3 linked regions of the Rhodothermus marinus genome follow. The protein of the gene in region 2 binds, or shares a complex with, the protein of the main gene of each other region. Links are inferred from orthologs where the notes say so. Each region holds a gene or a part of one and is shown on either strand. Other genes may lie near its edges.

Evidence for each region. The genes of interacting proteins can lie anywhere in the genome.
Region 1: the proteins of GYH26_RS11635 (region 2) and GYH26_RS06580 are in contact, whole or in part, in a cryo-EM structure (PDB 7NYH), measured with the Escherichia coli proteins. The link is inferred for Rhodothermus marinus from one-to-one orthologs.
Region 3: the proteins of GYH26_RS11635 (region 2) and nuoH are in contact, whole or in part, in a cryo-EM structure (PDB 6KHJ), measured with the Thermosynechococcus vestitus proteins. The link is inferred for Rhodothermus marinus from one-to-one orthologs. Residues at the interface, in WP_126986108.1 of Thermosynechococcus vestitus: Gly6, Tyr7, Glu8, Tyr9, Phe10, Gly12, Phe13, Leu14, Ile16, Cys17, Ser18, Pro21, Ala24, Leu25, Ala27, Ser28, Leu31, Arg32, Pro33, Ser35, Arg40, Leu41, Thr42, Thr43, Tyr44, Glu45, Ile51, Gly53, Ala54, Trp55; in WP_126985484.1 of Thermosynechococcus vestitus: Gln8, Lys26, Trp29, Leu30, Pro33, Met34, Met37, Leu38, Leu83, Ile84, Phe85, Lys86, Glu87, Asp88, Val89, Leu90, Pro91, Ala92, Thr100, Ala104, Val107, Ile108, Phe111, Leu112, Tyr114, Ile115, Ile125, Ser126, Leu128, Phe133.

Annotation. Positions count from the first base shown.
Region 1 is NZ_AP019797.1:1,507,886-1,511,231, reverse strand. The notes cover bases 1-2,954. They hold GYH26_RS06580 (NADH-quinone oxidoreductase subunit J family protein), read right to left. Parts: upstream 1,757-2,954; coding sequence 1,244-1,756; downstream 1-1,243. Other genes in these bases: GYH26_RS06575 (Ppx/GppA phosphatase family protein), read right to left, coding at 1,860-2,954; nuoK (NADH-quinone oxidoreductase subunit NuoK), read right to left, coding at 913-1,218; nuoL (NADH-quinone oxidoreductase subunit L), read right to left, coding at 1-874. In the rest of the region: more of GYH26_RS06575, read right to left, coding at 2,955-3,346. UniProt on the Escherichia coli protein: NDH-1 shuttles electrons from NADH, via FMN and iron-sulfur (Fe-S) centers, to quinones in the respiratory chain. The immediate electron acceptor for the enzyme in this species is believed to be ubiquinone.
Region 2 is NZ_AP019797.1:2,683,053-2,685,915, reverse strand. It holds GYH26_RS11635 (NADH-quinone oxidoreductase subunit A), read right to left. Parts: upstream 1,687-2,863; coding sequence 1,315-1,686; downstream 1-1,314. Other genes in the region: purB (adenylosuccinate lyase), read right to left, coding at 1,784-2,863; GYH26_RS11640 (NADH-quinone oxidoreductase subunit B), read right to left, coding at 652-1,236; GYH26_RS11645 (NADH-quinone oxidoreductase subunit C), read right to left, coding at 1-644. UniProt on the Escherichia coli protein: NDH-1 shuttles electrons from NADH, via FMN and iron-sulfur (Fe-S) centers, to quinones in the respiratory chain. The immediate electron acceptor for the enzyme in this species is believed to be ubiquinone.
Region 3 is NZ_AP019797.1:2,571,413-2,574,639, forward strand. Bases 393-3,227 are described here. They hold nuoH (NADH-quinone oxidoreductase subunit NuoH), read left to right. Parts: upstream 393-1,214; coding sequence 1,215-2,240; downstream 2,241-3,227. Other genes in these bases: GYH26_RS11145 (alpha/beta fold hydrolase), read right to left, coding at 393-1,010; rpe (ribulose-phosphate 3-epimerase), read left to right, coding at 2,244-2,918; priA (primosomal protein N'), read left to right, coding at 2,936-3,227. In the rest of the region: more of GYH26_RS11145, read right to left, coding at 1-392. UniProt on the Escherichia coli protein: NDH-1 shuttles electrons from NADH, via FMN and iron-sulfur (Fe-S) centers, to quinones in the respiratory chain. The immediate electron acceptor for the enzyme in this species is believed to be ubiquinone.

The DNA of each region.
Region 1 (3,346 bases), 1.2 Mb from region 2 along the record:
TCAGCGCGCCCACCAGCGCCACCACCACGAGCACGCCCGGTGCGGCCAGCGCCAGCGGCGAAATGCGGGCGAACAGATACAGACCGCTCGTGACCATCGTGGCGGCATGGATCAGCGCCGAGACGGGTGTCGGGCCGGCCATGGCGTCCGGGAGCCACACAAAGAGCGGAATCTGAGCGCTTTTGCCCGTGGCGCCGATGAACAGCAGCAGCACGGCCGCCGCCACCACACCCGACGGCAACGCGGCCGGATCGGCCAGCAACGCGCCAAAGTCCAGGCTTCCCACCTCCCGGAACAGCAGGAACATCGCCAGCAGGAAGGCCGCGTCGCCCACGCGGTTGACGATGAAGGCCTTGTTGGCGGCCTCGCTGTTTTTGAAGTCCTCGTACCAGAAACCGATCAGCAGGTAGGAGCAGAGTCCGACGCCCTCCCAGCCCAGAAACAGCAGCGTCAGGTTGTCGGCGAGGACCAGGTTGAGCATCATGAAGATGAAGAGGTTCAGGTAGCTGAAGTACTTCCAGTACCCCCGGTCCTCGTACATGTAGCCGATCGAATACAGATGAATGAGCGCGCCCACGCCCGTGACGATGAGCGTCATCACGAGCGAGAGCTCGTCGATCCGGTACTGGAAGGCCAGCTCCAGCTCGCCCGCGGCGATCCAGGTGAAGAAGCGGGCCAGCAGCGGCTCCCCTTCGTAGGTCAGGAACAGATAGAGCGCCAGCACGAAGGGCACGGCCACAGCCAGCGTCGCCAGCGCCCCGATGAGCACTTTCTGGCGCCGGAGTCCGTGGAAGGCAAGGCCACCCAGTCCATTAAAAACCGCCCCCGCCAGCGGCAGCAGCAGGATCAGTCCAACCAGGGTCGTGTGGTTCATATCCGAGCAGGTCGGTTAGCTTCGGAAGGCCCGGAGCATCAGTACTTGAACAGATTGAATTCCCCCACGTCCACCGTCACCTTCTTGCGGAACAGGGCAATCACGATCGCCAGTCCGACGGCCGCCTCGGCGGCGGCCACCGAGATCACGAAGAACACCAGCACCTGACCCGACACGTCCCCCATCGCCTGGCTGAGCGCCACCAGCGTCAGGTTCACCGCATTGAGCATCAGCTCCACCGACATCAGAATCACGATGGCGTTGCGCCGGAAGAGCACGCCCAGCACGCCCAGCGTGAAGAGCACCACGCCCAGGGCCAGGTACCAGTTCAGCGTAATTTCCATGGTCGATTCCCGTTGGTCGCGCCGTTCAGATGAAGCGCCGCTTGGCCAGCATGACCGCCCCGATCGTGGCCGCCAGCAGCAGAATGCCAATCACCTGCAGCGGCATGATGTAGCGCGTGAGCAACTCCCGTCCCAGCGTCTGCGCGCTTCCCGTAACGGCGGCCTGCTCGGGCGTGGCCACGAACGTGGGCAGCACGTCCAGGCCCAGCGCCACCACATAGACGAGCTGCGCCAGCACGATCATCGTGACCACGAAGGCCAGCACCTTGCCCCAGTCGATCTGGCGTGGATGCGGGAGCGCCTCCAGGTTCAACAGCATGATCACGAACAGAAACAGCACCATGATGGCGCCTGCGTAGATCAGCACCTGGATCACCCCCAGAAACGACGCCTGGAGCGTCAGGTACAGGCCGGCGATGCAGAACAGGTTGAGCACCAGCCACAGCGCGCTCGATACCGGGTTGCGCGCGATGAGCATGCCGAGCGCGGCCGCAATGGCCGTCACGGCCAGCAGGAAGAACAGGAGTTGCGCAATCATGCGGGGCGTGTCGGGTTTGGCCAGCGGCTTTTTCCGGGCTTAACAGTCGGCCAAATTAGAGCACGCCCGGCATAACAGCAAGCGTCGCCCCTCAAAAATCCCGTTAAGCACCGGCTGTCTCCTCCAGCAGCGGCGGCTCGGCCGTGGCCGATACCTCGACGGTGCGCCCGAAGGTCTGCTCGAACAGTTCGGCGCTGCGCCGCACCCCCCAGATTTCCAGTTCCGGATCGCCCCGCGTCTCCAGATGGAGCACCAGCCGGTCGGGCTCCAGCCGCACGTGCAGCGTGTGTACGTTCTGGTTGTGGCTGCGGTCGAGTCCTTCGGCCAGCCGGAGCAGCGCGGCCAGCTTGCAGACACGCTCCCGGTTTTCTTCCGAGAGGGCCATGTAGTCGGCGTGCGTCGGCTTGGGCAGGCTTCCGCGATGGTAGCGGACCACGTTGGCCAGCACGGCAATCTCCTCCGAGGTGAACCCCCGCAGATCGGCATGTTTGATCAGATAAAGGCCGTGCTTGTGGTGGCTGCGATGGCTGATGTGGTAGCCGATGTCGTGCAACAGCGCCGCATATTCGAGCAGCTCGCGGTCGATGGGGCCCAGCCCGTGCAGCGGCTGCGTGGCGTCGAAGAGCTGGAGCGCCAGGGCCGCCACCTGCTGCGCATGGCGGTACTCCCAGTCGAAGCGCCAGCCCATTTCGTAAATGCTACGGCGGCGCACGTCGGAAAAGGCCGTGAGCCGGGCCAGCAACGGGGCGTTGCGCTCGACGAAGTCCACCACCAGGCCCTCGCGCAACGCATGTGGCGAAATGCGCACGCGCTCGATGGCCAGATCTTTCAGCACGACGTCGATCAGCGCAGCCGCCGCCACGATCTGGTCCACCCGCTTCGGATCGATGCCGCGCAGGCGGCGACGTTGCTCTCGCGGTAGGCGCATGATCCGGCGTGCCACGCGCCGGATGTCCTCAGCCGGAAAGGTTATCTCATAGATGGAATGCATCGCCTCGCCACGCATCCGGGCGCAGGCCGATGCCAGGTTTTCCATCGCGCCCGAGGACCCCACCACTTCGCGAACGCCGTGAGCGCGAGCCGCTTCAAAGACGGGTTGCAGTTGCTCGCGGTAGAAGGCCCGCAGCGCCTTCAATTCTTCGCGCGTGGCCGGATCGTTCCGGATGAACTGGCGCGTCATGCGCGCCGCGCCCAGCTTTAAACTGAACAGGTGCAGCGGCTGCTCGCTCGTGCCCACGATGAATTCGACGGAGCCGCCCCCCACGTCCATGATGAGCACCGGCTCCGGCATGGGAACGGCCCGCCGGACGCCCTTGTAGATGAGCCGGGCTTCCTGCAGGCCGTCGATCACACGCACATGCAGCCCCACTTCGCTGCGGATACGCTGCAACAGCTCGCCGCCGTTTTCGGCCTCCCGGATGGCGCTGGTGGCACAGGCCAGAAATTCGGTAGCCCCCCAGCCTTCGGCCAGCTGACGGATGCGCCGGAGCGCCCGAATGGCTCGTTGCATGGCCGCCTCCGAGAGCCGCTGGCCCTGCAACCCTTCCTCCCCCAGCCGCACCATCTCTTTGAAGCGATCCACCACCCGGA
Region 2 (2,863 bases):
ACGTAGCCGTGCGCCCGTGGGAATGGGTCGCGCGTCAGCGGACCCCCCGGCGTCTGGGGCGGCAGGGGCAGAGAGCCCGGGATGCCCAGCAGCGGAAATTCTTTGCGGAGCGGATGGTACTCGAAGTCCTCCGGCATGTACATCCGCCGCAGGTCCGGGTGCCCTTCGAAGCGAATGCCGAACATGTCGTAGCATTCGCGCTCGTTCCAGTTGGCCGCCCGGTAGACGGACGTCACCGAAGGCACCACCGGGTTGTCTTCCTCGACGCGCACCTTCAGACGGATGCGCTTGCGCCGCTCGATAGAAACCAGGTTGTAGAACACCTCGAAGCGCCCCTCGTCGGTGAAGCGGTCGATGCCGCCCAGGTCGGCCAGGTAGTTGAAGCCCTGTTCCTCCTTCAGGAAACGGCACACCTCGACGATCTTGTCGGCGCGGACGCGCACTGTATGCTCGCCCGCGTACAGCTCCACTTCTTCGATCACGTCGCCAAAGCGCTCCTTCAGGGCTTCCACCACCTCGGGCACGTAGGTGCTCGCCTTGGCGTGGGGGTTCAGTTCATCCCCACGGGGCGGATCGACGGGCGTGAAGTAGAACTTCAGCGCCTCGGGCGTTTTCGGACGTTCGTTTCCGGTCTGTTCGGCCATGGCAGTTTCAGGTCGACTTCAGCGGCCGGTGCAATACTTCGCGTGCCACCGGCTCGTCTCCTTCCGGCGACAGGACGTGCGGCCGCGCCGGTGGGGCGGGCGGACGCGGCTCGCCTTTCGCGTAATCCAGCGCCACCGAATACTCATTACGAATCTTCTCCTGAATATCCATCAGCGCGTGCAGGACGGCCTCCGGACGGGGCGGGCAGCCCGGAATGTAGACGTCGACCGGCAGGAAGTTGTCGACGCCCTGCACCACGCCGTAGCAGCGGTGCATGCCGCCCGTCGACGCACAGGCACCCATGGCAATGCACCACTTCGGATCGGGCATCTGGTCCCAGATCCGGCGAATGGCGTGGGCCATCTTGTAGGTGCACCAGCCCGCCACGATCATCAGGTCGGCCTGACGGGGCGAAAAGCGCATGGCCTCGCTCCCGAAGCGGGCCACGTCGTACTTGGGCCCCGCAAAGGCCATCATCTCGATGGCGCAGCAGGCCAGGCCCATCGGCATGGGCATGAGCGAATTGGAGCGCGCCCAGTTCAGCAGCACGTCCAGCCGCGTTGTCAGAAACCCTTCACGAAGATCCAGCATGGGACAACTTGGTCGGTTTCAAGGCCTGGTCCGGACGGGTTTAATGAGCCAGGGCACGGGCTGTTTCGGAGGTCCCTTTCAGTCGAACTCCAGCCCGCCCTTTTTGATGTCGTAGAGCAGGCCGACGGCCAGAATGATCAGGAAAAACACAACGACCGCCAGCACGCCCAGACCCGCACCGGCCTCCAGAAAATCCCGGTAACTGACGGCCCACGGGTACAGGAAAACGATCTCCACGTCGAACACGATGAAGATCATGGCCACCAGATAGAACTTCACCGTGTAGCGCTCGCGGGCCGTCCCCACCGGGTCCATGCCGCTTTCGTAGGGCATGCGCTTGATGGGGTTGGGACGGTGCGGCCCCAGGATTTCGGCCAGCTTGAGTAGTGAAAAGGCCAGCCCGGCGGCCAGCACGATCATGATAAACAGCGGAAGAAAATCGGTCAGCATGGCGGTCTCTGCATGTCCGAGTGCACCCTTAAACATTCCAAAGTACCGAAGCACAAGGGAATCCGTCAACGTTTGTCGGATTCTTTAAAAATTGCACTTATTCCAGCCCGACGCGCCGGAAGATTTCATCCACGTGGCGCAGGTGGTATTCCGGGTTGAAGGCCTCGTCGATTTCTTCCGGCGAGAGGTACTTCGTAATGGCCGGGTGCTGACGCACGATCTCGTAGAACGGCCGCTCTTCGTCCCAGGCCTGCATGGCGGCCGGTTGCACCAGGTCGTAGGCCGCCTCACGGCTCAGGCCTTTGTCGATCAGCATCAGCAGCAGGCGCTGGCTGTTGTAGAGCCCGAAGGTCAGCTCCATGTTGCGCCGCATGCGTTGCGGATAGACCTTCAGGGTGTCGATCACACCGGCGTAGCGGTGCAGCGCGTAGTGCACGAGCGTGGTGGCGTCGGGCAGGATGACACGCTCGACGGACGAATGCGAGATGTCGCGCTCGTGCCAGAGCGCCACGTTTTCGTAGGCCGAGATCATGTAGCCGCGCAGCAGCCGGGCCACACCCGTGATGTTTTCGGAGGCGATCGGGTTGCGCTTGTGCGGCATGGCCGACGACCCCTTCTGGCCTTTGCCGAAGGCTTCTTCCACCTCGCGCACCTCGCTACGCTGCAGGTGCCGGATCTCGACGGCCAGCTGCTCCAGTGTGGCGCCGATCAGCGCAAGCACCGACAGATAGTGGGCATGGCGGTCGCGGGCCAGCACCTGCGTGGAGATGGGCGCCGGCTTCAGGCCCAGCTTTTCGCAGGTGATGCGTTCGACTTCGGGCGGGATGTGGGCGAACGTCCCCACGGCGCCCGAGAGCTTGCCGACGCGCATCTCCTCGGCGGCCGCCACGAAACGCGCCCGGTTGCGCTGCATCATGTCGTAAAAAAGCGCCAGCTTGAGCCCGAACGTGGTCGGCTCGGCGTGCACGCCGTGCGTGCGGCCGATCATCAGCGTGTACTTGTGCTCGCGGGCCCGCCGCGCCAGAACCTCCAGAAAGTGATCCAGCGCCTCCAGAATCAGTTCGTTGGCCTTTTTTAGGCGGTAGGACCAGGCCGTATCGACCACGTCGGACGAGGTGAGGCCGTAGTGAATCCAGCGGCGCTCTTCGCCCAGCGACTCGCTCACGGCCCGCGTGAA
Region 3 (3,227 bases), 110 kb from region 2 along the record:
CCCGGATACAGCTCCCCTTCCGGAAGCTGCGACCTGAGAAATTCCAGATCCTGCGCCAGTTCCTCGGTCTTCGGATAGATCCGGAGCCGGTCGCCCACGTAGTAGGTGGCGATCAGTTCTTCCGTCCGATCCGAAAACGCCGCCCCGCCGAAGTCCACCTCACCTTCCGGATCGCGTTCCACGAACGTTTCTTCGCCGGTTTCCGGATCGAAGCGCACCAGTTCAGTCAGGTCCCGATCGCCCCGGTTTGTAATCAGATAGACGTGGCGGCCGTCTTTATGGAAGCGAAGTGGACTGCAGGACTCCTCCACCGAGCAGGTATAGACCGGCGTCAGCGAGTCGCCGTCCACCCGGAGGATTTCCGTGCTGCCGTCTTCGGCAATGCGCGTGGCCAGCCGAAGACGGCCTTCCAGGTCGAACGTGAAGCCGGCCAGCTCCTGCTCGTTCTTGAGCACGAGCGTACGTTCGCCGGTGGCCAGATCGATCCGGTACACGTCGTGCCAGCGCGGGTCTCGGTCGTTCAGCCCCACCAGAATCTGCCCGGGCGTGGCCTCGGGCACCGCGTAGATGACGGCCCGCGTGTTCTCGTAGGGCGTCAGGTCACGCGCCGGCGGCACGCCCGTTTCAGGATCGGGCGGAAGCGTGGGATCGACGGCATAAACGTGAAAGTCTTCGTTGCCGCCCTTGTCCTGCACGTACAGCACGTAGCGGCTGTCTTCGCTCCAGAAGTAGCCGGGCACGGGCCGCTCGTCGGCCGTCAGCGGTCGGGCGGCCTCGAAGGGCTCGTCGATGCCTTTGATCCAGATGTTGCGGACGCCGTTGTAAGGCTTGAGGAAGGTCAGCCAGCGGCCGTCCGGTGAGAGCTGCGCCCCGGAGATTTCCGGATCGCCGAAGAACAGTTCGCGGTCCAGCAGCGGCGGCAACTGGTCCAGATACGGTCGTGGGGGCACCTGCGCCTGCAGCGTCGCGGCGAGCCCCAGCATGCAGATCAAAAACAACCAGCGAGACATGAGCCTATCGGGTCTGGTGAAACAGGTCGCAAGTGTCTACGGAAGCGAGTCGGCCGGGTTACACCGTTGAATTCTCGCTCAAAACCTCCGCCGAAGCCTCACGAATTGCGCCAGCAGTTGCACAACTGGGCTTCGGCGGTGTACTTTCTGACGTTACGGTTTTCCCGACCGGAAAGCAACAGGCAAACAACCCGCCGCCATACAATGGACCTGCCGCTGTACTGGACCGCGCTAATCGCTTTCCTGATCATCAACGCCATGCTGCTGACGGCGTCGGTGCTGGTGTACGCCGAACGCAAAATTTCCGGCTTCATCCAGCACCGGCCGGGTCCCAACCGCGTCGGTCCCGCCGGGTTTCTGCAGCCGTTCGCCGACGTGGTCAAGCTGCTCTTCAAGGAAGACATCATCCCGGCCCAGGCCAACCGCTTCATCCATGCGCTGGCGCCCACCATCATGGTGACGATCGCGATGACGGTGCCAGCGCTCATCCCGTTTGCGCGGGGCGTGGTGATCGCCGACATCGACGTGGGGGTGCTGGCCATTCTGGCGCTCACCTCGATCAGCGTTTACGGCATCACGCTGGCGGGCTGGAGCTCGAACAGCAAGTACTCGCTGCTGGGCGGACTGCGCTCTTCGGCCCAGATGATCTCTTACGAGCTGGCCATGGGCACGGCCGTGCTCTCGGTGATCCTGCAGGCCGGCTCGTTGAACGTGAGCGCCATCGTCGAAGCCCAGCGCGACGGGTGGGCCATCCTTGGCTGGCACGTGTTCACGAACCCGATCGGCGCGCTGATCTTCATCGTCACGGCCTTCGCCGAGACGAACCGGCTGCCGTTCGACCTGCCCGAGGCCGAGCAGGAGCTGGTCGGTGGTTACCACACCGAGTACAGCGGGATGAAGTTCGGCATGTTTTTCCTGGCCGAGTACGTGAACCTGTTCGTCGCCTCGTTCGTGATTGCGACGCTCTTTTTCGGCGGGTATCTGGTGCCGTTCGAGCCGCTGTTGCTCAAAGCCTTCCCCGCGCTGGAAGGGAGCGTGCTGCTGGGCCTGCTGCAGTTCCTGTCGCTGCTGGCCAAGACGAGCTTCTTCGCCTTCCTGTACATCTGGGTGCGCTGGACCTTCCCGCGCTTCAAATACAACCAGCTCATGACGCTGGGCTGGAAATACCTGCTGCCCATCGGGCTGGCGAACGTGATCCTGATTGCCCTCGGCGTGGCCCTGTTTTCGTGATCCATGGTGATCCTGGCGCCCTCCATCCTGTCGGCCGACTTTGCCCGGCTGGGCGAGCAATGCCGGGAAGCGCTGGAGGCCGGCGCCGACTGGATCCATATCGACGTGATGGACGGCCACTTCGTGCCGAACATCACGATGGGGCCGCTGGTGGTCGAGGCGCTTCGCCCGCTGGCCGATGAGCTGGGCGCCGTGCTCGACGTGCACCTGATGGTGGAGCGGCCCGAACGCTTCCTGGAAGACTTTGCCCACGCCGGGGCCGACAACCTGACCGTCCACGTGGAGGCCACGCCGCATCTGCACCGGGCGCTGGATCAGATTCGCTGCCTCGGCAAAAAGGTCGGCGTGGCGCTCAACCCGGCCACGCCCCTTTCGGCCCTGGAGGAGGTGCTGCCGCTGGCCGATCTGATTCTGGTGATGACCGTCGATCCCGGCTTCGGCGGTCAGGAATACATCCCCTCCAGCACGACGAAGGTGCAGCGCCTGCGCCGTATGCTGAACGCTATCGGTTCGCACGCCTACATCGAAGTGGACGGCGGCATCTATCCGCACAACGTGGCCGAGGTGGTGCGGGCCGGCGCCACGGTGATCGTGGCCGGAAGCGCCATCTTCAACCGCCACGCATCCATCGCCCAGAACGTGGCGGCCTTCCGCCAGGCGTTGCTGCTGGAGGCCTGAGGCCCACGCCGACGGCCATGACGGCTTCACCCGACATCGTGCAGGTTGCCCTCCCCCTGCCGCTGATGCAGGTCTTCTCGTACCGGGTCCCCCCGGAGTGGCGGGAAGCCGTGCAGCCGGGCTGCCGGGTGCTGGTGCCTTTCGGGCGGCGACACCTGACCGGCGTGGTGGTGCCCGAACCGCCGCCCGATCCGCTCCCTTCGCCGCTCAAATCCGTCCTGGACGTCCTCGACGACACCCCGGCGCTGACCGACGAGCTGCTCCGCCTGACGCGCTGGATGGCCGACTATTACGTATGCGGCTGGGGCG